DNA from 3 places in the Nocardiopsis sp. NPDC006139 genome. Region 2 is predicted to be linked to each of the others. Evidence: riboswitches for the same ligand, from Rfam matches in the RefSeq annotation. Region 2 holds a riboswitch; each other region holds the start of a gene.
The links. Region 2 has a riboswitch for thiamine pyrophosphate ahead of thiD (bifunctional hydroxymethylpyrimidine kinase/phosphomethylpyrimidine kinase). Riboswitches for the same ligand answer to the same signal wherever they lie in the genome.
Positions count from the first base shown of each region.

Region 1: linked by a shared signal. The riboswitch ahead of thiC (phosphomethylpyrimidine synthase ThiC) and the one ahead of thiD (bifunctional hydroxymethylpyrimidine kinase/phosphomethylpyrimidine kinase) in region 2 are both predicted to bind thiamine pyrophosphate.
Region 3: linked by a shared signal. The riboswitch ahead of ABZ249_RS06640 (ECF transporter S component) and the one ahead of thiD (bifunctional hydroxymethylpyrimidine kinase/phosphomethylpyrimidine kinase) in region 2 are both predicted to bind thiamine pyrophosphate.

Region 1 is NZ_JBEXTT010000002.1:407,147-413,211, reverse strand. Features, by position in the region: gene ABZ249_RS03985 (sigma-70 family RNA polymerase sigma factor) at 1-540, opposite strand, end outside; gene ABZ249_RS03980 (methyltransferase domain-containing protein) at 896-1,717, shown strand; gene thiC (phosphomethylpyrimidine synthase ThiC) at 2,169-3,854, opposite strand; TPP riboswitch at 3,848-3,959, opposite strand; gene ABZ249_RS03970 (SOS response-associated peptidase) at 4,087-4,944, opposite strand; gene ABZ249_RS03965 (DUF3068 domain-containing protein) at 4,955-5,983, opposite strand; gene ABZ249_RS03960 (alpha-(1->3)-arabinofuranosyltransferase) at 5,980-6,065, opposite strand, start outside.
Region 2 is NZ_JBEXTT010000034.1:28,951-35,015, reverse strand. Features, by position in the region: gene ABZ249_RS30465 (glycosyltransferase family 1 protein) at 1-96, opposite strand, end outside; gene ABZ249_RS30460 (DUF6457 domain-containing protein) at 321-578, shown strand; gene ABZ249_RS30455 (sodium:alanine symporter family protein) at 798-2,219, shown strand; gene thiD (bifunctional hydroxymethylpyrimidine kinase/phosphomethylpyrimidine kinase) at 2,299-3,102, opposite strand; TPP riboswitch at 3,091-3,202, opposite strand; gene ABZ249_RS30445 (DedA family protein) at 3,246-3,956, opposite strand; gene ABZ249_RS30440 (acyl-CoA synthetase) at 4,382-6,065, opposite strand, start outside.
Region 3 is NZ_JBEXTT010000004.1:103,887-109,951, reverse strand. Features, by position in the region: gene ABZ249_RS06645 (transglycosylase domain-containing protein) at 651-2,768, shown strand; TPP riboswitch at 2,927-3,032, shown strand; gene ABZ249_RS06640 (ECF transporter S component) at 3,139-3,750, shown strand; gene ABZ249_RS06635 (ABC transporter ATP-binding protein) at 3,753-5,306, shown strand; gene ABZ249_RS06630 (energy-coupling factor transporter transmembrane component T) at 5,293-6,065, shown strand, end outside.

The sequences.
Region 1 (6,065 bases), on a different contig from region 2:
GAGGGACCGGAGCTGGCGGCGCCCCCGGTGCAGCCTGGACATGACCGTTCCGATCGGCGTCCCCATGATCTCGGCCACCTCCTTGTAGGCGAAGCCCTCGACGTCGGCGAGGTAGACCGCGATCCGGAAGTCCTCGGGCAGCTCCTGCAGCGCCCGCTTGACGTCGCTGTCGGGGAGGTGCTCCAGGGCCTCGGCCTCGGCGGACTTCAGGCCAGCCGCCGTGTGCGAGGCGGCCTGCGCCAGCTGCCAGTCCTCGACGTCCTCGGTGCCGGCCTGCTTCGGCTCGCGCTGCTTCTTGCGGTAGGAGTTGATGAAGGTGTTGGTGAGGATGCGGTACAGCCACGCCTTGAGATTCGTCCCCTCCTTGAACTGGTGGAACGAACCGAACGCCTTGGCGAAGGTCTCCTGTACGAGATCCTCCGCGTCGGCGGGGTTGCGGGTCATGCGCAGCGCCGCGGAGTAGAGCTGGTCGAGAAAGGGAAGCACATCCCTCTCGAAGCGCTCTTCCCGCTCCTCGGCTGTCTCCTGGCCCTGATCCAAGCCCGTCGGCCTCCTCGCACTGGTCCCGGCTGGGAAATCCGTACCTCCAAGATACGGTTCCCCGGCACGGGGCCGCGCATCGGCACCACGTGGCGTGGACAACGCCTCCTCGCGTTCGAGGCACGCACCGGCGATCGGCATGGTCTGGCGGTCCTCCTCGGAAAATCCCTGGTGGCGGTGGGACCGGGGCCCTCCCCGGTCGCGGTGTTCGGTCACAACAACGGCCGCCGCCCGCTGATTCCGGTCCGGACACGGGCCGAAGGTCCCCTCCTCGCGGAACTTCGCCGATCGGACGCGTCCGGGGAGGTGAGGCATGGCAGAGTGCGGGTAAGACCCTTTGAAGGATGGGAGAGGAGTGCACGTGCGACCGTCCTCGACTCCGGCCTCCGACCGCCCCCGGTCACCGGCGGCCCAGTTCGCCACCCCCGACCGGCTCTCCGACTACTGGCGGTTCTACTGGGCCGTCGCCGAGGCGCAGATCGCCCGCTGGCTCCCGGAGGTCCCCTCCCGGCTGCTGGACCTGTCCAGCCCGGACTACCAGGGGACTCCGCGCGCCGTCGCCGCGGGACACGACGTGGTCGCCCTGCTGCCCTCCGCGGACTCGGCGGTGCGCAGGCCGCTGCGCCTGGTCAACGGACGCGCCGCGGTGCCCCGCCCGGCCCGCCGCGGGCGGCTGCGCCAGATCGTGGGGGACGCGGCGTTCCCGCGCTTCCTGGCCGCCGAGAGCTTCGACGGGGTGATCGCCGACAACCGGGTGCTGTCCCGGCAGCTGGCCACCGAGGAGTCGGTGGCCGAGATCGCCCGGGTGCTGCGGCCCGGCGGCCGGGTCCTGCTGTGCGTCGACTCGGTGGTGCTGGGCATGGCCCTGCTCGCCGAGCAGGACTGCTGGCCCGAGCTGAGCCACGCGCCCAGCGCCGACGTCCTGCTGGTGCCCTGGCCCGACGGGTCCATCACCCGCTGCTTCACCGCCGAGCAGCTCACCGACACCCTCACCGAGGCGGGCCTGGAACTGGAGTGGATCAAGCCCCGCACGGTGCTGTCGGCGTCCACGGTGGAGATGATGCTCGCCCGCGACCCGCGTTCGATGAACCGGCTGGTCGAGATGGAGCTGCGCGCCACCGAGTCCGACGACTACGTCGGCGTCCACCTCGTCGCCGCGGCCCGCAAGCCCCTCTAGATCGTGTTCGGCGGATGCCCTCGAGCGTTCCGGCGCTCGCGCCGAATGCCGGGAGCGGCCGCGGGGCGTTCTCTCGCAGGGCGGCCGGCGCAGGTCGGCCCGTCCGAGCGCGGGCGGCGCGGTGAGAGGCGGCCCCACGGCCGCGACCCGGAACGATCCGCCGAACACGCCCTGGCGCCCGCCCTCCGAACACCCCCTGTGCCATGGGGGTTCCGGGGGCCCGGAGGAGGCGCCCAAGGGAAGAGGCCGGGCGGAGGCGTCCACGGGAAAGCGCGGCGTGGGCCGTCCGCCGGGGCCGGTGATCGGCGAGGACCTGGACGCAGCACCTAAGGCTCCGGCCCTCGAGGGCCGCCGACGGCACGGCCGTGCTGGGCCGGAAACGGGCCGGCGGTACCGCCGCCGGCCCGTTCAGGGACGCCCGGTGCGCGTCCGGGCCGTCAGGGCCCCGGGGTCACCCGGACCGTTCGGTGATGGGCAGGTACACCCGCCCGCCCTGCTCCCCGAACTCGGCGGACTTGTCGGCCATCCCCCGCTGGATGGCCTCGACCGTGTCCAGCCCGTTCTCCGCCGCGTAGCGGCGCACGTCCTGCGTGATCTTCATCGAGCAGAACTTGGGCCCGCACATGGAGCAGAAGTGCGCGGTCTTGGCCGGCTCGGCGGGCAGCGTCTCGTCGTGGTACGCCGTCGCCGTCTCCGGGTCCAGCGACAGGTGGAACTGGTCCTTCCACCGGAACTCGAACCGCGCCCTGGACAGCTCGTCGTCCCACTCCTGCGCCCGCGGATGCCCCTTGGCCAGGTCGGCGGCGTGGGCGGCGAGCTTGTAGGTGATGACGCCGGTCTTGACGTCGTCGCGGTCCGGCAGCCCCAGGTGCTCCTTGGGGGTGACGTAGCAGAGCATCGCGGTGCCGTACCACCCGATCTGGGCGGCGCCGATCGCCGAGGTGATGTGGTCGTAGCCCGGTGCGATGTCGGTGGTCAGGGGGCCGAGGGTGTAGAACGGCGCCTCGCCGCACAGCTCCTCCTCCAGGCGCACGTTCTCCGCGATCCTGTGCATGGGCACGTGCCCGGGGCCCTCGATCATCACCTGCACGTCGTGGGCGCGGGCGATGTGGGTGAGCTCGCCCAGCGTGCGCAGCTCCGCGAACTGGGCCTCGTCGTTGGCGTCGGCGATGGAGCCGGGCCGCAGCCCGTCGCCGAGCGAGAACGTGACGTCGTACTCCCGGAGGATCTCGCACAGCTCCTCGAAGTGGGTGTACAGGAAGCTCTCCCGGTGGTGGGCCAGGCACCAGGCGGCCATGATGGAGCCGCCGCGCGAGACGATGCCGGTGACCCGGCGGGCGGTGAGCGGCACGTACCGCAGCAGGACGCCCGCGTGCACGGTCATGTAGTCCACGCCCTGCTCGCACTGCTCGATCACCGTGTCGCGGTAGACCTCCCAGGACAGCCGGGCCGGGTCCCCGTCGACCTTCTCCAGCGCCTGGTAGATGGGGACGGTGCCGACCGGCACGGGCGAGTTGCGCAGGATGCGCTCGCGGGTCTCGTGGATGCGCTTGCCGGTGGACAGGTCCATGATCGTGTCGGCGCCCCAGCGGGTGGCCCACACCATCTTCTCGACCTCCTCCTCCACCGAGGAGGTGACGGCCGAGTTGCCGATGTTGGCGTTGATCTTGACCAGGAAGTTCTTGCCGATGATCATCGGCTCGGACTCGGGGTGGCGGCGGTTGGCGGGAATGACCGCCCGGCCCACCGCCACCTCGGAACGGACGAACTCGGGGTCCAGGCCCTCGCGTTCGGCCACGAACCTCATCTCGAGGGTGATGGTCCCGGCCTTGGCGTGGGCGAGCTGGGTGTCGGCCCCGTTGACGGGGGTGCGGGAGCGGATCCACTCCCCGCGCAGGGCGGGCAGCCCGGCGCGGACGTCGATGTGCGCGGTGTCGTCGGTGTAGGGGCCGGAGGTGTCGTACAGGTCGAAATGGCCGCCGTCGGTGAGTCCCACCCGGCGCCCGGGGATCCGGAGGGTGAAGCCCTCGGGGGTCTCGATGTCCCGGTAGACCTTGGATGATCCCATGATGGGACCGGTGGTCACCCGGTGCTCCCCGGTGGTGGGACCGGTGTCACGGCTCTGCGAAGCCGTCATGGCATGCCTCCCTACGTCGGAATTACCCGAACAGGTTCTGCGGTCGGCGACACCGTTGAGCCGCCCTCTCAGCCCGCCATGGCGCGAGCTCCCGCGTTGCGTTATCCCGTTGTGGGGCACGGTCGGGCCGTACCCGGGCGCGCCCGCGTTCACGGGCGGCCCCGGACACTGTACACAGGGACACCCCGGTCCCGTCCAGGGGTGCAGGGGGACCCGGAGGCGGGCCCCGGGGTCAGAAGAGGGTGTCCGGCTCCGGCCCCGACCCGGCCGCCAGCGGCGTGAGCAGGTCGGGGCGGTTGTTCTTGATGGTGTTGACGTCGGTGGACACCTCGTCCGCGACGAGCCGGTCCGCCGGGGTGTCGGCCATGATGTGCATCAGCTCGTCGGGCCCGGTGGCCGGGTCCAGCCACGCCTCCCAGTCCTGCCGGGGCACGATGACGGGCATCCGCTCGTGGATGTGCGCGAGCGCGGGGGCGGCCTCGGTGGTGATGACGGCGCAGCTCCACACCCAGCCCGCCGGGTCCTCCTCGGGGGCCTCGGGGTCGCGCCAGCGCTCGAAGATCCCGGCCATCGCCAGCGGCTCGCCGCCGCCGGGGTAGTGGACGGAGTAGGGCTTCTTGTCCGCCTTGGCCTTGCGCTTCTTGTGGTCGGGGTCGGTGGCGGGCGAGGTGCTGGCCTGGACCGTGCCGTCCCTGCCGACGAGCTGCCACTCGTAGTAGGCGTCGGCGGGCAGCAGGCAGCGGCGGCGCCGGAACGCCGTGCGGAACGCGGGCTTGTCGGCCACGGTCTCGCTGCGCGCGTTGATCATCCGGTAGCCGATGTTGCGGTCCTTGGCCCAGGAGGGGATCAGCCCCCAGCGCAGGGTGTGCAGGGAGCGCGGCCCGGGCGCGGCCTCCTCCCCGCCCTGCGGGGGCGGGCCGAGGACGGCGTACACCGGGCGGCCGGGCGAGATGTTGTAGTCCGGCTCCAGCTCCTCCAGCGGCGGCCAGGCGCGGGTGTCCACGTCCTCGCCGGGCAGGGACTCCTCCGGGAGGCCGAAGTCGAGCCGGAGCTGCTGCACGTTCCTGGACTGGGCATAACGACCGCACATGCGTCCGATCCTACGCCGACGGCACCCGCTTCCCATCCGTGACATCCGAATCCGCGGGCGCTCCCGCCCCCTCCGCGCCCCCGCGGCCGTCGCGGCCCGCGTCCCGGGAGCGGTCGCGCAGGGCGACCGCACCCCCGGCGACCAGCAGCAGGCCGCCGGCCGGGCCCAGGGCCCAGGGCGCCCACGAGTCCAGGGAGCGCAGCAGCAGGGAGCGCACCCGGGCCTGCTCGGCGCGGCCCGCGATCTGGTTCTCCCGCAGGCCCAGCTCCGCGTAGAGCAGGTGCGCCTCGCCGGAGGCGTTCTGCGGGCGCAGCGTCTCCAGCCGCGCCTCGTGGGCGTTGACGACCGTGCCGGACACCGGCTCCACCCAGTAGGTGCGCGTGAGCTCCAGCCAGCGGCCGGCGGTGACCGTGCCCTCCGCTCCGGGGGTGAACAGCCACGCGGGGACCTCGCGGGCCGACTCGGGCACCTGGGTCGCGGGGATCTCCTGGGTGTAGCGGCGCACGGTAAGCCCGGCGACCTCGTCGGTCCCCTGGAACTCCATGACGGGCGCGGCCCGCACCTCGGCGTCGTAGAAGGGGTGGTCGGCCTCCCCCACCCCGGGGGGCCAGGAGAACACCAGCCCGGCCTGGCGGACCGCCCGGTCGCCGTTCACGTGCTCGCCGCAGCAGTTGACGGCGCGGCCGGTGTCCCGGTCGACGATGGCCCGGCGGCTCCAGTGGTCGATCATGGCGCCCTCGGCGACGGTGTCCACCGACATCTCCCAGGCCGACCAGTCCGGGCCGTGGGCCTGGGCGCTGACGGACGTGTTGCGGACGATCCGCACCCCGTCCACCCACGCCCACCGGGACGTGTCCAGGTACCCGGCGCCGTCGGCGACCATCGTCACCTCGAACCGGCCCTGGGCGGGCAGCACCGCCACCCGGTCGTACACGTACAGCGGCAGCATCGCGGCCAGGGTCAGCAGGAAGGCGCCGACCGCCGCCGGGACCGTGCCCCGGGGCAGGGTGCGCCGCCCCGCGGTGTCGTCCGCGCTCATGTGCGGGCCTCCTCGTGGTCGCTCTCCCGGCCGCCGGCCTCCGGGGCGGGGCCGTCACCGTTCCACGGCCGGCTCCGGGGCC
Region 2 (6,065 bases):
GGGCAGGAAGGACTCGGTCACGATGGCGACGCGCAGCGGGCGCTGCCCGTCGGTGGAGGCGGGGGTCGGGTCGCGGAAGGTGTCGAGGGGGGACATGCGGGCGGCTCCCAACGCCGGGGGGACGTGTCCTCGACGCTAGAAGGCGCGGGTGAACCCGGATGGGGCGCGGAGGGAACCGGACACGTCGTGCGGGCGTGGGCTCACCGAGCGCGCGGTGACGGACCGCGGACGGTGCCCCCGCACCCGGGTTGACCGCAGATGACCCGTCGGTGGCTAAGATCGCATCACGTGATCGAATCATTGCTCTGAGGAGTGGAACGGTGACTCTCGTGGAATGGGCCGATGAGGTCCGCGTCGCACTCGGGCTTCCGGAGACCGATGCCATGGACCGCAAGGACGTGGACCGCGTCCTCGACCTCGCCAAGGACGCCGCGCACTCCGTCGCCCGCCCGGCGGCGCCGCTCACGGCCTACCTGCTCGGCATCGCCGTGGGGCGCGGGGCCGACCCCGAGGCCGCGGCGCGGATGCTGGGCGAACTCGCCCGGAGCCGGGCCGGGGACGACGGGAGCGGCACGTGACACCACCGAGGGGCGGAGAACGAGACGGAGCCCGCCCCGGTTCCCGGTGAGACCGGCATGTCGAAGGTGTGTGACATGTTCGTTACGCACCACTGCGATTCTTTGCCGATGACGCGAGGCCACCACCAGTGCCGACGCGTCCACGAGGGCACCCGCCCCCCGCGCGCCGACACCCGCGGTGTCCTCGGCCCCATCCACTGACCGACAGGGAGATCCCCCGTGGACCAGCTCCTTGAAATGGCCGGCCTCATCAGCGGCATCATCTGGGGACCGTTCGTCCTCATCCCGCTGCTGTTCGCCGTCGGCCTTTTCCTCACCATCCGCCTGAACCTTCTCCAGCTCCTCAAGCTCCCGCACGCCCTGTGGCTGGCGCTCGTCCGGCGCAAGGAGGACGACTCCGTAGAGGGGGACATCTCCCACTACCAGGCGCTCAGCACGGCCCTCGCGGCCACCGTCGGCGTCGGCAACATCGCCGGCGCGGCGCTCGCCATCGGCATCGGCGGCCCCGGCGCCCTCTTCTGGATGTGGGTCGTCGGGTTCCTCGGCATGGCGACCAAGTACAGCGAGGCCCTGCTGGGTGTGAAGTTCCGCCGCGCCGACGCCAAGGGCGAGCAGAGCGGCGGCCCGATGTACTACCTCAAGTACGGCATCGGCGGGGGCTTCGGCACCGTCCTGGGCGTGCTCTTCGCCGTCTTCGGCGCGATCGCCGCCTTCGGCATCGGCAACGGCAGCCAGGCCAACACCGTCGCCCAGCAGATCAACAGCGTGACCGGGGTCGACACCTGGATCATCGGCCTCATCCTCATGGTGCTGGCCGGCGCGGTCATCCTCGGCGGCATCAAGAGCATCGGCCGGGTCGCCTCCGCGCTCGTCCCGATCATGATCATCTGCTACGTGGCCATCTGCCTGCTGGTGCTCGCGGTCAACTGGGCGCAGATCGGCCCCGCGCTCCTGCTCGTGGTCACCGACGCCTTCACCGGTACGGCCGCGGCCGGCGGCTTCGCCGGCTCCACCGTGCTGATCGCCATCCAGATGGGCTTCGCGCGCGGCATCTTCTCCAACGAGTCGGGCCTGGGCACCGGCGGCATCGCCGCCGCCGCGGCCAAGACCCGGCAGCCGGTCCGCCAGGCCATGGTCTCCATGACGCAGACCTTCATCGACACCATCATCGTGGTCACCATGACCTGCATGGTCATCATCACCACCGGTGTCTGGCAGGGCGAGAACGCCGAGGACGGCTCCCTGCTCACCAGCCAGGCGATGACGCAGGGCCTGGAGGCCATCAGCCCGGCCCTGGCCCCGGCGGGCGCGGTGATCGTGGCGATCGCCGTCGCGGTGTTCGCCTTCACGACCCTGCTCGGCTGGTCCTACTACGGCGACCGGTGCATCGAGTTCCTGGCGGGCCGCAGCCTCGTGCTGCCCTACCGGATCCTTTTCATCATCGTCATCTTCATCGGGTCGGTCGCCGACCTCAGCTCCGTGTGGCTGTTCAGCGACATCGCCAACGGCCTGATGGCGCTGCCCAACCTGGTGGGCCTGCTGGTGCTGTCGCCGCTCGTGGTGGCGGAGACCAGGAAGTTCTTCGCCCACCCGGACTGGAGGAACCCCGACGCCCTGATGGACGACGTCGTCAAGGGCTAGCCGCCACGGCACGCCGTGGAACGGAAAAAGGGGGACCGGCCCGTGCGGCCGGTCCCCCTCTCGCGTTCCCGTGCCCGGGTCACCACCAGGCGTGGAAGTGGTGGACGGGGCCCTGGCCGCCGCCCGCGTCGATCTCGTCGGCGCGGCGCAGGGCCTCGGTCAGGTAGGCCTTGGCGTCGGCCACGGCGGAGGCCGCGTCCGGGCGCTGCGGCAGCAGCGCCGCGATGGACGACGACAGGGTGCAGCCGGTGCCGTGGGTGTTGCGGGTGTCCACGCGGGGCGCGGAGAACTCCCGGTGCTCTCCGTCCCGGGACACCAGGACGTCCACGCTCTCCCCGCCCTCCAGGTGGCCGCCCTTGAGCAGCACCCGGCGCGGGCCCAGCTCCAGCAGGCGGCGGGCCTGGGCGCGCATCCCCTCCAGGTCCGTCGCCTCGTCCTCCTCCAGCAGGTCGGCGGCCTCGGGCAGGTTGGGGGTGATCAGGTCGGCGCGGGGCAGCAGCGCGGTGCGCAGCGCCTTGGTGGCCGAGGCCTCCAGCAGGCGGTCGCCGCTCTTGGCCACCATCACCGGGTCGACCACGACGTTGGGCAGACCGTGCCGCCCGATCGCCTCGGCGACGGCCTCGGTGATCTCGGCGGTGCCGAGCATCCCGACCTTGACCGCGTGCACGGTCGCGTCGGAGAAGAGGGTGTCCATCTGGCGGACCACGAAGTCGGCGGGGACGGGGTGGACCCCGGTGACGCCCCGGGTGGATTGCGCGGTGAGCGCGGCGATCACGCTCATCCCGAACGTCCCGTGGGCGGAGAAGGCCTTGAGGTCGGCCTGGATCCCGGCGCCCCCGCTGGGGTCGCTGCCGGCGATGGACACGATGTTGTACGCGCTCATGGGCGTTCCTTCGCTAGTGCTAACTAGGGCAGGTTCGACGGGTGTGCTCTCAGCCGGGGCGCGGCCGGTCGGCCGCGCCCCGGCACCCCGCGCCGTGCGGACCCGGGAGGGTCCTTCGGTTGAGGATGCCGCCGGTGGGGCGGTCAGGCGGTGGGCGTGTTCTGCGCCCCGCGCGCCCGGACGATCTTGAGGACCCGGGCCACCACGAACCACAGCAGCAGCAGGGCGATGACGACCAGCACGATGTTGCTGATCAGGCCGCTCCACTGGACCAGGATGGGCTTGATGGCCGGACCGAAGACGAAGCCCAGGCCGATCCAGATGGTGTTCCACACGGCCGAGCCGATGACGGTGTAGAGGGAGAACTTCAGCAGCGGCATCCGCTCGATGCCGGCCGGGACGGAGATGAAACTGCGGACCAGGGGCACGCACCGGCCCAGCAGGACGGCCATGCCGCCGAAGCGCTCGAAGAACTTCTCGGCCTTGTGGAAGTCGCCGATCTCCAGCAGCGGGGTCTTCTCGACCAGCCACATGGTGCGTTCGCGGCCCAGCAGCGCGCCGATCGCGTAGAAGCCCCAGGCGCCGACCAGGCAGCCGATGGTGGCCCACATGATGGCGAGCCAGACGTTCATCTGGCCGTCGTAGGCGAGGAAGCCCGCGCCGGGCAGGACGGCCTCACTGGGCATCGGGGGGAAGAAGGTCTCGATGAACAGGGCCACGCCCACACCGGGCTCGCCCAGGGTCACCATGAGGTTCAGGACCCACCCGATGAACCCCTCGTACTCGTGGACGATCTCCTCCTCGACCGACGTGTTCATGGCCAGGGCCGACATCGTCCACAGATTCGCTGGCATCCGGGTTCCTCTTCTTCTTCGTGCTTTGCGGGCGGGTCTGGGGGAGGGGAAGGACTCCGCCGGTTCTGGGGAGGGGTGCGGACCGCTCTCACGCGGCCGGCAGGGGTGCCCGGTCCGTCACGGGTCCTTCGTCTGCTGGTGCGGGCGGGGTGGGACGGTCTCCCCGCTCGGGGGCGTCCTCGGCCTGCCTTCTCCTAAGGTACAAGCGGAAACGGTCGCTGTGGGCGGCCGCGGGGACGGGGTGCGGATTCCCCCACCCCGTGTCATCGGGGGCACCGGGGGAGGGAAGGGGCGGGGCGAACAGGCGTTTTGTCATCCACTGTTCGATTTTTCGGTCGTGCAGGGACGCCACCGCTCAGAAGCCGAAAAAGAAGGAGTCCCACAGCACAGTGCTGCGGGACCCCGCATGGCCGGTTCCGGCCCCCTCAGACGCTTTCCCGGACCACCGACGACGCCCACCGGTAGTCCTGCTTGCCGACCGCGGTGCGCCGCACCCGGTCCACGAAGTGCACGGTCCGGGGCACCTTGAACCCGGCCAGCCGCACCCGGCAGAACGCCAGCAGGCCCGGCTCGTCCGGTGCCGCGCCCGCGGCCAGCGACACCAGCGCGGTGACGCGCTGCCCCAGCAGCTCGTCCGGGGCGGGCACCACGATGGCGTCCTCCACCGAGGGGTGGGCCTTGAGCGCCGCCTCGACCTCCTCGGGGTACACCTTCTCGCCCGCCGTGTTGATGACGACGCTGCCGCGTCCCAGCAGCACGATCGACCCGTCGGCGGCCCGCGTGCCGAAGTCGCCCGACAGCGCCCAGCGGCGCCCCTCCCCATCGGTGGGGAACGTGCGCGCCGTGGCGATCGGGTCGTTGTAGTACCCCAGCGGGATCCGGCCGGTCCGCGCGATGCGGCCGACCGCCGCCGACCCCGGCGGCACCGGGCGCAGGTGCTCGTCCAGCACGGCGATGCTGCCGCCCATGGTGAAGCTGCGGCCGTCCCGGGAGCCGGTCAGCGGCTCCGCGCCGCCCTCGGCGTCCTGCCCGCCGGTCGCCGAACCGCACACCCCGGTCTCCGAGCCCCCGTAGGAGTCGGCCAGGGCGATGTCCTCGCGCCAGGCGCGCCACAGGCCGCGCACCGGCGGGGTCAGCGGTGTCCCGCCCGAGCGCACCGCGGACAGGTCCGGACACAGGCCGGGCTCGGTGAGCAGGTGCCGGGCCAGCGGGCGGGCCATCGCGTCGCCCACCACCTGGAGCGTGTGCACGCCCTCCCGGTGGGCCAGCGCCACCACCCTCTCGGCGCGGAAGCTGCGGTCGGTGGACAGCACCACGCGCTTGCCGCACAGCAGCATGCTCAGCGCGTTCCACTGCCCGGCGGCGTGCATGAGCGGCCCCAGCACCAGCATGCGCTGGGGGAAGCAGGCGCGGGCGCGGTCGGCCACGTCGCGGGGGGAGCGGGCGCGCGGGGCACCGGGGGAGCGGCGCTCGATCGCCGCCCGGAAGATGTCGGCCTGCCGCCACAGGACGCCCTTGGGGTAGCCGGTGGTGCCGCCGGTGTACAGCAGGTAGTGGTCCGAGCCCGAGGTGGGCGGCAGCGCCCGGTCCAGCGGGGCCGCGGCCAGCGCGTCCTCGTAGCCCACGGCCCCGGGGAAGGCGGCGCGCACGGCCTCGCGTGCTGCGGGCCCCGCGCCGTCCTCCAGCAGCACCGCGTGGCGCAGCCGGGGCAGGTCGGGGCGGACCCGGGCCACCGTCGCGGCCAGGGACTCCTCGGCGATCAGCGCCACCGCGTGGGAGTCGGCCAGGACGTGGCGCAGCTCGCCCGCCACGTAGCGGTAGTTGACGTTCACCGGCACCGCGCCCGCGCGCAGCACCCCCAGGAACGACTCCGTCCACTCGGCCCGGTTGAAGGCCAGGATCGCCACGTGCTCGCCGCGGCGCACGCCCGCGTCCGCCAGGTGGCGGGCCAGCCGGTCCGCGCGCCCGCGCAGCCCGGCGTAGGAGACGACGCGCCCCCCGGCGACCAGGGCGGTCCGCTCGGGCACCGCGTCGGCGACGGCGTCGAACAGCCGGGTCAGCGAGAACGCGGCGTCGGGGTCGGCCGTCGCGGGCGACGCGGCGGTCTGC
Region 3 (6,065 bases), on a different contig from region 2:
AATGAAGGGCCCGGATCGGATTCTGTCCGGATTGCGGCTTCGGTGCCCTCCGCTCTCTATCGTGTGCCCTCTCGTGTGGTTTGGCGGAGTGCCAGGGCCGGATAATTTATGTGATCCTCGTCACACTGGCTGTAAGGGCTTTCTGCTGGTATTTGACTGGTTTCACCTGCGTAAACTACGCAAATCGGTCAGAAAGAGACACGTGTTTCGGGGGTCTCTCTGGTTGTTCTGCCGTTCTCTGTGGTGAAAAGTCGGAAAACTCATCGGTCATGTTGCAGGGGTGTGGCGGATGGGTAGGGATGACCAAATGCCCGGAGGAGGGGTCCGACCTTATTGCGGACATGTCCGTGTGTCGGAATGATCCATGGAAGTCGGCTAGTCCCGGATCCGGTGCATCGGTGCGGCGGGCCGTCCCGTGCGGCTTCGTTTCGTCTCGATGTCGAGAAATTGAAATGCCCGTTTCGTTGAGTAGTGCACCTGGCGTGAGCGATGTCCGATCTGTTGGCTTTGCCATGGATTGATGAAGAGTTTCAGTGACACGCCCGATCCCGCGCCGTCCGCGGCGGCCCGTCCCTGCGAGGGTGGTCGACGCAGCAGTGCCCCGCCCGTGCCGAGCGCGGGCGGGGGCCACACGGCGTTGGGGGGACGACGTGACGGAGCCGAACCGGAAGGGCCGGCCGGAGGAGAGACGCAGGACGATCCTGGGACTGGCGGGGACGGGCGCGCTGGCGGGGCTGCTGACCGCGGCGCTGATCCTGCCCTGGGCGGGCGGCCTGGGGCTGGCCGCCCGCGACGCCGCGGCCGGGTTCATGGCGCTGCCCGCCGACCTGGAGATCCACCGCCTGACCGAGCGGGTCCTCATCACCGACGTCGACCACGAGCCCATCGCCGAGGTGGCCCGGCGCGAACGCGAGGTCGTCGACCTGGCGGACATCAGCCCCTGGGTCCCGGCCGCGCTGATGGCGATCGAGGACGAGCGGTTCTACGAACACGCCGGGCTCGACCTGCGCGGCCTGCTGCGCGCCGCCACGCGCACCGCGCAGGGCGACACCCAGGGCGGCTCGACCATCACCCAGCAGTACGTCAAGAACCTGCTCATCGAGCAGGCCACCGACGAGGAGGGGGTGCGGCGCGCCAGCGAGCGGACCCTGGTCCGCAAGCTCGTCGAGCTGCGCTACGCCATCGACGTCGAGGACCGCCTGAGCAAGGACGAGATCATGGAGGGCTACCTCAACCTCGCCTACTTCGGCTCCGGCGCCCACGGCATCGAGATCGCGGCCCGCCGCTACTTCTCGACCACCGCGGACCGGCTGGACCCCGGCCAGGCGGCGACCCTCGTGGGCCTGGTGCGCGCCCCCTCCTACTACGACCCGTTGGCCAACCCCGAGGCCGCCGCCGAACGGCGCGACCTGGTGCTCGACCGCATGGTCGCCACCGGCCACCTGTCCGAAGGGGAGGCCGACCGGTACCGCGGGGCCGACCTGCGGCTGGACCCCACGCCGCGCGGCGGCAGCTGCTACCACAGCGAGCAGCCGTTCTTCTGCGACTACGTGATGCGCTGGCTCCAGGACTCCGAGGAGCTGGCCGAGGACCCCGCGGAGCGCGAGTTCCTGCTCGGGCGCGGCGGCATCACCGTGCGCACCACCCTGGACTCGGGGATGCAGGCGGCCGCGCAGGAGGCCATCGACTCCCGGGTGCCCCCGGGGGACACCACCAAGTTCGCCGCGCAGGTGCTGGTGGAGCCCGGGACCGGCAAGGTCCGGGCGATGGCCCAGAACATGCGGTACGGGTTCGACGAGGAGGAGGTCGGGACGACCTCCATCAACCTGGCCGTCGACCACGAGGACGGCGGCTCGCACGGGTACCAGGCGGGGTCCACGTTCAAGGCGTTCACCCTGGCCGCGGCGCTCGACAAGGGGCTGAAGTACGGGACCAGCTTCGACTCGCCCAAGAGCGTCTCCGTGAGCGGGATGGCCAACTGCGAGGGCGGGACGATGTCCACGTGGAAGGTGAACAACGCGGGTGAGAGCGACGCGGGCTCGCACAACATGATCAGCGGGACCAAGGGGTCGGTGAACACCTACTTCGCCCAGCTCCAGAGGCGGGTGGGGCTGTGCGAGACCGCCGAGATGGCCGAGCGGACCGGCATCCACCGCGCCGACGGCGAGCCGCTGGGCGTGTGGAGCTCCTTCACCCTGGGCGACCAGGAGGTCTCCCCGCTCACCGTCGCCAACGCCTACGCCACCTTCGCGGCGCGGGGCGAGTACTGCGAGCCGCGCCCGGTGTCCTCCGTGACCATCGGCCGCGAGGGCGACGAGGACTTCCGCGAGATCCGGATGCGCTCGCACTGCGAGGAGGGGGCGGTGCCGACCCACGTGGCCGACGGCGTCAACCACCTGCTCCAGCAGACCTTCAAGGGCGGCACCGCGAACGGCCTGGGCATCGGCCGCCCGGCCGCGGGCAAGACCGGCACCACCGACAGCGCGGCCTACGCCTGGTTCGCCGGGTACACGCCCAACCTGGCCTCGGCCGTGGTGGTCGGCGACATCCGGGGCGGGGAGCAGAACCCGCTCCAGGGGGTGTGGATCGGCGGCCGGTACTACGGGATCGTCTACGGCGGCACGCTGCCGGGGCCGATCTGGCAGGCCACGATGAACCGCGCCGCGGCCGACCTGCCCGCGGAGTCCTTCGCCCCGTCGCCGCCCCGCTTCGGCGACCCGTCGGCGGCCCCGCCCAAGAAGGAGGAGGAGGGCGACGAGGACGCCTGACCGCAAGGCGCGGAGGGGCCCGGGGAGGGCCCTCCGGAGCAGTCCCCGGGGAGGGGACGGGGGCCGGTCCCGGTTCGGGGCCGGCCCCCGCGGCGTCCCGGGAGGTGAGACGGCACGGCACAGGACTGGCCTTCTCCGGCATATGGCGCATAATGGGGGCGAACCGACAGGGGAGCGCGTGAGCGCTGAGAGTGCGGAGAGTCCGCAGACCCTTACACACCTGATCCGGGTAATGCCGGCGAAGGAAGTCGTGGGAACCGCCACCGGTGGCGCGTCTCGCGCGCCGGAGGTCCGCTTCCGGCGCCGCAGTGCCCCGGTGCCGCTCTTGGCCGTATCCGCCCCTCGTCACACCGACGAAGGGACACATCGAATGGGCACCGACACCACCCCCGGTGGCACCTGGGCCGACATCAGGTCGCGGGCACGCGGCTGGCGCACCGTCGACATCGTCGTCGCCGCCGTGCTGGGCGTCGCCGTCGGCGTCGTGTTCTGGCTCTGGAACATCGTCTGGTCCATCACCACCCCGCTGTTCGCGGCGTTCCCGCCCGGGCAGGCGGCCGTCTACGGCATGTGGCTGATCTCCGGCGTCCTGGGCGGGCTCATCATCCGCAGGCCCGGCGCCGCCCTGCTGACCTCGATCGCCGCCGCCTCGGTGTCGGCGGTCCTGGGCACCCAGTGGGGGGTCATGGTCCTCCTCGACGGCACCCTCCAGGGCATCCTGCCCGAGCTGGTCTTCCTGGCCTTCGGCTACCGCCGCTGGGGCATGGGCGTCGCCGTCCTGGCCGCCGCCGTCGCCGGGATCTCCCCGGCGATCCGCGACAACATCGCCTACAACGTCACCTGGCCGCTGCACTACCAGGTGATCTACGGGGTCATCGTGGTGATCAGCGCCGCGGTCATCGCCGGGGTCGGCGCGCGCCTGCTCACCACCGCCCTGGCCCGCTCCGGCGCGCTGGCCCCCTTCGCCTCGGCCAAGGGCTGACCGTGGCCGACCGAGGACGCCCGGGCGCCCGCGTCGAGCTCTCCGGCTGGGGATGGCGGCACGCGGGCCGGGACGCGTACACCCTGCGGGGCGTCGACCTGGCCGTCGGGCCCGGTGAACGGGTGCTGCTGCTCGGCGCCTCCGGCACCGGCAAGTCCACCCTGCTGCACGCCCTGGCCGGGCTCACCGGCGACGACGGCGCCATCGGCGGAGAGGAGGAGGGCCTGCTCCTGGTGGACGGGGAGCGGGCCCGCCGCGGCCGGGCCGGGGTCGGGCTGGTCGCCCAGGACCCCGAGTCGCAGATCGTCATGGCCCGGGCCGGGGACGACGTCGCCTTCGGCCCGGAGAACCTGGGCGTGCCGCCGGAGGAGATCCGCGAGCGGGTGGGCGAGGCGCTGGAGGCCGTCGGGTTCCCCTACGGTCCGCGCCACCCCACCGGTGCGCTGTCGGGCGGCGAGAAGCAGCGCCTGGTCATCGCCGGGGCGATGGCGATGCGCCCGCGCCTGCTGCTGCTCGACGAGCCCACCGCCAACCTCGACCCGGACGGGGCCGCCCTCGTGCGCGGGGTGCTCGCCCGCCTGCTGGAGCGGACCTCGGCGACGATGGTGCTGGTGGAGCACCGGGTCGCCGAGGTCGTGGACCTGGTGGACCGGGTGGTCGTGCTGGAGGCCGGGGGCGGCGTGGCCGCCGACGGCCCGCCGCGCGAGGTGTTCGCCGCCCACGGCGCGGCGCTGGCCGCGCAGGGCGTGTGGGTGCCCGGGCACGAGCCCGACCCCTCCCCGGAAGCCGCCCCCGGCGGCCCGGTGCTGCTGCGGGCCGCCGGGGTGGACGCCCGCACCCCGCCCGGGCTGGGCGTGCGCGTCCCGCCCCGGCGCACGGTCCTGGAGGACGTGGACGTCGCGGTGCGGGCCGGGACCGCCACCGCGCTGACCGGGCCCAACGGCGCCGGCAAGTCCACGCTGCTCACCCTGCTGGCCGGGCTGTCCCGCCCCCACCGCGGCGCCGTCCTGCCGCACGGCCCGCTGGCCGACGCCGACCGGCGGCCGCTGGCGCGCTGGCCGGCGCGCAGGCTGGCCCGGCACGTGGGCACCGTGTTCCAGCACGCCGAGGACCAGTTCGTCACCGGCACCGTCCGGGACGAGCTGAGGTTCGCCCCGCTGCGCGCCGGGAGGGGCGAGGCGGAGACCGAGGCGTGGGTCGGCGAGCTGCTGGAGCGCCTGCGGCTGACCGCGCTGGCCGACGTGCACCCGTACACGCTTTCCGGGGGAGAGAAACGGCGGCTTTCGGTCGCCACCGCGCTGAGTTCCGGCCCTTCGCACGCCCCCGACGTGCTGGTCCTGGACGAGCCCACCTTCGGCCAGGACACCCGGACCTGGACCGAGCTGGTGGAACTGCTCGGCGGACTGCGGGCCGAGGGCCGCGCCGTCGTCATGGCCACCCACGACGAGCTGCTGCTGCGCCGCCTGGCCGACGTGCGGATCCGGGTCGCCGGCGGCCGGGCCGAGGAGACGGGCCGCGCCGACGCGGCGGAGGGGGGCACCCGTGGCCGACCGTGAGACCAACGCGCCGGTCGCGGACGCGCTGACCTTCGACGCGCCCGGGGACGGCGGCGCCCGCACCTGGCTGACCCGGTTCAACCCCGCGGCCAAGCTGCTGGCCGCGCTGGTCCTGGGCCTGGGCCTGGTCCCGGCGGTGGACGCCGTCACCGGCGGCGTGGTGCTGCTGGGCGTGCTGGCCCTGGTGCCGTTCAGCGGCCTGGACCGGCGCACCCTGCTGGTCCTGGGCGGGCCGTTCGTCCTCATGGGCCTGTCCAGCGGCCTGGTCAATTACCTGTACGGCGAGGAGGGCCTGGAGGGGGCGGTGGGGGCGGCGGTGCGCCTGCTGGCCATCGCCCTGCCCGGGCTGCTCGCCGCCGCCGGGAGCGACCCCACCGACATGGCCGACGGCCTGGTGCAGAGGCTGAGGGTGCCCGAGCGCCCGGCCATGGGCGTGCTGGCCGCGCTGCGGCTGGTCCCGCTGCTGGCCGACCAGTGGCGCACCATCACCCTGGCCCGGCGGGCCCGCGGGCTGGAGGCGGGCCGCAACCCGGTGCGGATGGTCGCGCTGTTCTTCGGGCGGATGTTCGCGTTGCTGGTGCGGGCCATCCGCACCGGGACGCTCATGGCCACCGCCATGGACGCCCGCGCGTTCGGCACCGGACGGCGCAGCCACGCCCGGCACAGCCGCTGGCGCACCGCCGACACGCTGCTGCCGGTCGGGGCGTTGCTGCTGCTGGCGGCGGCCTACACGCTGTCCGCCAGGCTGGGCACCCTGGT